One region of the Ruegeria sp. D4 genome, then DNA from elsewhere that is predicted to be linked to it. Evidence: riboswitches for the same ligand, from Rfam matches in the RefSeq annotation. Region 1 holds a riboswitch; the other holds the start of a gene.
What was found. Region 1 has a riboswitch for thiamine pyrophosphate ahead of thiB (thiamine ABC transporter substrate binding subunit). Riboswitches for the same ligand answer to the same signal wherever they lie in the genome.
Positions count from the first base shown of each region.

Region 2: linked by a shared signal. The riboswitch ahead of thiD (bifunctional hydroxymethylpyrimidine kinase/phosphomethylpyrimidine kinase) and the one ahead of thiB (thiamine ABC transporter substrate binding subunit) in region 1 are both predicted to bind thiamine pyrophosphate.

Region 1 covers NZ_JBQFPJ010000008.1:55,967-58,360, forward strand. Annotated here, with positions in the region: gene ACR0MI_RS12855 (trimethylamine methyltransferase family protein) at 1-59, opposite strand, end outside; gene ACR0MI_RS12860 (LysR family transcriptional regulator) at 175-1,065, shown strand; TPP riboswitch at 1,151-1,255, shown strand; gene thiB (thiamine ABC transporter substrate binding subunit) at 1,288-2,268, shown strand; gene ACR0MI_RS12870 (thiamine/thiamine pyrophosphate ABC transporter permease ThiP) at 2,244-2,394, shown strand, end outside.
Region 2 covers NZ_JBQFPJ010000002.1:242,590-244,983, reverse strand. Annotated here, with positions in the region: gene ACR0MI_RS05170 (FAD-dependent oxidoreductase) at 1-583, opposite strand, end outside; gene thiD (bifunctional hydroxymethylpyrimidine kinase/phosphomethylpyrimidine kinase) at 580-1,383, opposite strand; TPP riboswitch at 1,429-1,535, opposite strand; gene dnaJ (molecular chaperone DnaJ) at 1,798-2,394, opposite strand, start outside.

The DNA.
Region 1 (2,394 bases):
GCCTCGTCGCTGTTATCTTGTGTCAGACGGTCCTTGCGACCGCGCCGGCGCGTAGACATGGGCCTAATATCATGAGCTCAGCTTCATTCAAAGTCAGCCTACACAGCCATAGGGCTTGTTTACAAAAGCCGTTTTCTCAGCAATTGATGAGTAAAACTTACATTAGGGAAATTCGTGACCGCCTCTCTTCCCGCCCTTCGCGCCTTCGATGCAGCCGCCCGCCAGGGCAGTTTTCGAATTGCGGCCGAGAAATTGTCGGTCACACCCACGGCGATCAGCCATCACATTCGAGGGCTGGAAGAGCAGCTGGGCGTCAAGCTGTTTGAACGGGCCGGGCGCGAGGTCGCGTTGACCGAAGATGGCAGGCGTCTGGCGGCAGCAACGGCTCAGGCATTTGAAATTCTGGATGACGCGGTGCGCTCGGTTCGCCGCAGCTCCCGCAAAGTGGTCCGACTTGCTGCGGGGCCGATTTTCACCGCCCGCTGGCTGATGCCCCGGATCGGTGATTTTTGGGACGACCACCCCGAGATCGAGCTGGAGGTGGTTCCTTCTTATCAACCCGGCACGCTGAACAGAGCAAACATCGACATCGTGATCCGCTGGGAACGAATGGCCGAGATGCCCGAAAATGCGATCAAGCTGATCGAGCTTGCCCCCGTTGCCATAGCGTCGGAGGCATTTGTCCTGAAGCACGGCCCGGTGAATGAGCCCCAAGACCTGTTGCACTGTCCGCTGTTGCATCAAAGGAACCACTGGGGTTGGCTCGACTGGTTCCGGGCGATGAATGTCCCGGTTGATGGCCCTTTGCGTGGTCCGATCTTTGAAGATGCCAATGTTCTGCTGCGGGGTGCCGCAGAAGGGCAGGGCGCGATTGTCGGCTGGCTGCCCTTGATCGATCAGGATCTGGCCGAAGGTCGCGTCGTGCGTCTGTTTGATGAAAAAATAACACCCACTCATGGTTACTTCGTCGAGAGCACAGGACTTGGCCGATCGCGACGCGAGACCCGGGCCGCGATTGAATGGCTGCAGGTTCAAAGCCTGGGCTCGCAGGCTGATCTGCCCTGATCCCGCCAGTTGAGAAGCATCCTTCATGCCAGTGAAGCGTGAAGGGCGAATTTGGTTGAAATTGTTTCGACATCACCCTAATCACGGCCTCACCTCGGGGTGCGCGGAATGCCGCGCTGAGACGCCCATAGCGAACCCGTTGAACCTGAACCGGCTAGAACCGGCGGAGGGAAAGGTGACGGTTTCATCCACCCTTGCCCTCTCGCCGCAATGGAGGATGACATGAAACATCTGCTGATTGCTGCGGGAATTCTGAGCGCGACTTCGGCTATCGCCGCCGACAAACCTCAGCTGACCGTTTTTACTTATGACAGCTTCGTCTCGGATTGGGGTCCGGGTCCGCAGGTCAAGGAAGCATTCGAAGCGGTCTGCGACTGCGAACTGAACCTTGTTGGAGTGGAAGACGGTGCCGCCCTGTTGTCGCGCATCCGTCTGGAAGGTGAAAACTCGGATGCAGACGTCGTCTTGGGTCTGGACACAAACCTGATTGCGGCAGCAAAGGAAACCGGCCTGTTTGCGCCCAGTTCGGTCAGCGCCGAATACACTTTGCCCGTAGAATGGAACGATGACGTATTCGCGCCTTACGACTGGGGGTATTTCGCGTTTGTCCATAATGCCGACGCAGCAGCACCGGCCAATTTCCGTGAGCTGGCCGACGGTGATACCAAAATCATCATTCAGGATCCGCGTTCATCCACACCAGGGCTTGGCCTGTTGCTGTGGGTCAAAGCCGCCTATGGTGACGAAGCCCCCGAAATCTGGGCAGGACTGGCTGATAATATCGTGACCGTCACCAAGGGCTGGTCCGAGGCGTATGGACTGTTTCTTGAGGGTGAGGCTGACATGGTTCTCAGTTACACCACATCACCTGCCTATCACCTGATCGCTGAAGAAGATGCAAGCAAGGCGGCGGCGGCATTTGACGAAGGTCACTATATGCAGGTCGAAGTAGCCGGGAAACTGGCCGGAACCAATCAGCCTGAACTGGCGGACCAGTTTTTGCAGTTCATGGTTTCGGACGCTTTTCAGCAGATCATTCCGACAACCAACTGGATGTATCCGGCGGTAACGCCTGCGGCGGGCCTGCCCGAAGGGTTTGATACACTGACCGTACCGGAAAAATCTTTGCTGCTGGATTCTGATCAGGCGGCAGCCGTGCGGGACGAGGCGTTGGCGGAATGGCTGGGCGCGCTCAGCCAGTAAATCCGACGCCGGGTATTGGCGCGGCGACACTGATTGCCGTGCTTATTCTTGGTACGCTCGCCGCAGTTGCCCTGCGCGCCGACTCCGCAAGTGGGTTCGGACCGGCCGATTGGTCAGCCCTTCGGT
Region 2 (2,394 bases), on a different contig from region 1:
AGCGGATCACCAGCATCTCGCCTTTGACGCCACGCAGATCATGCAAGATCTCACGCGCGTGCAACCCCCGGCAATCGATCGCATTCTCCAACCGGGAAGGGGCCAGTTTACGGTGAAAGGGCACACCTGTGTCCCTGAGGTGGCTGTAGAGGTCTCGCAACGCTTGCCGGGGATCAAGATGGGCCTCTGCCCGGAAGAAGAGACCGTTACCGAAATTGCTCATGTCAGGCTCTAAATTGGTTATGTTTCCACTTCCGACTTCTGAATACCCATCCGTTCGGCGTGCAAAGCGGCGCAGATCCGGCAGGTCGCGCGAATGCGCAACAACCAGCGTTCCGCAACGATGCACCTGCGTTCTGGCGTCCCACCAGTCAATCGCTGTTTGTCCAAGCCGCAGAACCGGCTCCTCGGCATTTTCGTATTCACACCAGGGGGCAAGCATGCCACCCGCCCACCAGGAACAGCCATGTGGACCCGGCGCACCTGCCGGATCGAATATCTGCACGTCAGCGCCGCGCGACACCAGCTCGGTTGCAACAGTCAGACCGGCTACTCCGGCGCCTATGACCGACCAGACAGTCATGCGGGCCAAAGCTGATGAAAATGATGAACCGGCCCATGCCCGCGACCAATGTCCAGATCATCGGACCGGGCTATCGCGCCTTGCAGATAGCTGTGCGCATCTGCAACGGCCGTCGTCAGCGGTTTTCCCAGCGCCAGCCCGGCAGCAATTGACGCGGACAATGTGCAGCCAGTGCCATGCGTATTTCTGGTTTTCCGGCGCGGTGCCGTGAACTCTGCCACCAAGCCCGAAGCGTCGATCAAGAGATCACGGCAAATGTCGCCGGATCCATGCCCGCCCTTCATCAGAACGGAACCTGCGCCCATGTCACACAAGGCAAGCCCCTGTTTTACCATCTGATCCGGCGTCTCCGCAGCCGGGCAATCCAAAAGGCGTCCGGCCTCAGGCAAGTTCGGCGTCAATAGCGTGGCTATGGGCACGAGCACCGCCCGTAATGTCTCAACCGAGTCTTCTGTCAGCAAGGCATCGCCGGATTTGGCAATCATCACAGGATCCAGAACGATGGAACCACGAAACGCTGCAAGGCTGTCTGCAACACATCGGATGATCTCCGGTGTCGCCAGCATGCCAATCTTGACGGCGCCCACGCTCAGATCAGACAGAACGGCATCGATCTGTGCGGCGACAGTATTCAGCGGGATCCCGTGAACGGCGGTAACGGCCCGTGTGTTTTGCGCGGTCACGGCGGTGATCACGCTGGCACCATAAACCCCTAAGGCAGACATTGCCTTGATGTCAGCCTGAATTCCGGCCCCACCGCCGCTGTCCGAGCCTGCAATTGTCAGCGCAATAGGCGTCATATCGTTGCTCCATCAAAATTGGGCAACGCGCGCATGGAAAACGTCTGACATTCTGAGACCGTTCCCTACGCCGGTATTGCCCGGATCAGGTTCGATGGGTTAGCGCATTAACGCCTCTCAGCCCTTCGATCAGGGCACCCCAACGGTTGACCGGACAATCACAGGCACATCAGAAAAATACAAGACTGAATTTGATCTGTTTTATGGCCACCCTGACACCTTGGGTAAGGCCAAAGGTATTTGCGAGGCTCTGCCTCGCGCTCCGGGATATTTGGGGCCAGATGAACAAGGGATCTTTCCTTCATCTGGCCAAAAATATCCCGGGGGAGGCGCCCAAAGGGCGGCGGGGGCAGCGCCCCCTGCAACAAAAAAGCCGCCCGAAACCGGGCGGCTTTGGTCGGGAAAGCGGTTCCCTTAGCTTTTCATGCCATCCCAGAAGGACTTGACCGACGAGAAAAAGCTTTTTGATTCCGGGTGGTTGTCCTCTCCCAGATCGTCAAACTCACGCAGCAGTTCTTTCTGTCGACTGGTCAGGTTGACCGGTGTTTCCACAGCCAGTTCGATGAACATGTCACCCACGCCACCGCCACGCAGGGCGGGCATTCCCTTGCCACGCAAACGCATCTGGCGGCCCGACTGGCTGCCTGCCGGGATCTGCACCCGGCCACGACCGCCGTCGATGGTGGGCACTTCGATCGAACCACCCAGAGCGGCCTTGGCCATGCTGACCGGCACGCGGCAATAGAGGTTTATGCTGTCACGCTCAAACAGCTTGTGATCGGACACTTCGACAAAGATGTACAGATCGCCCGGGGGGCCACCACGCATTCCGGCCTCACCCTCACCCGCCAGACGGATACGGGTGCCGGTTTCGACACCGGCGGGGATGTTGACGGACAGTGCCCGTTCTTTTTCCACGCGCCCCGCGCCGCCGCAGGATTTGCACGGATTCTTGATGATCTGACCCAATCCCGAGCAGGTCGGACAGGTGCGTTCAACGGTGAAAAAGCC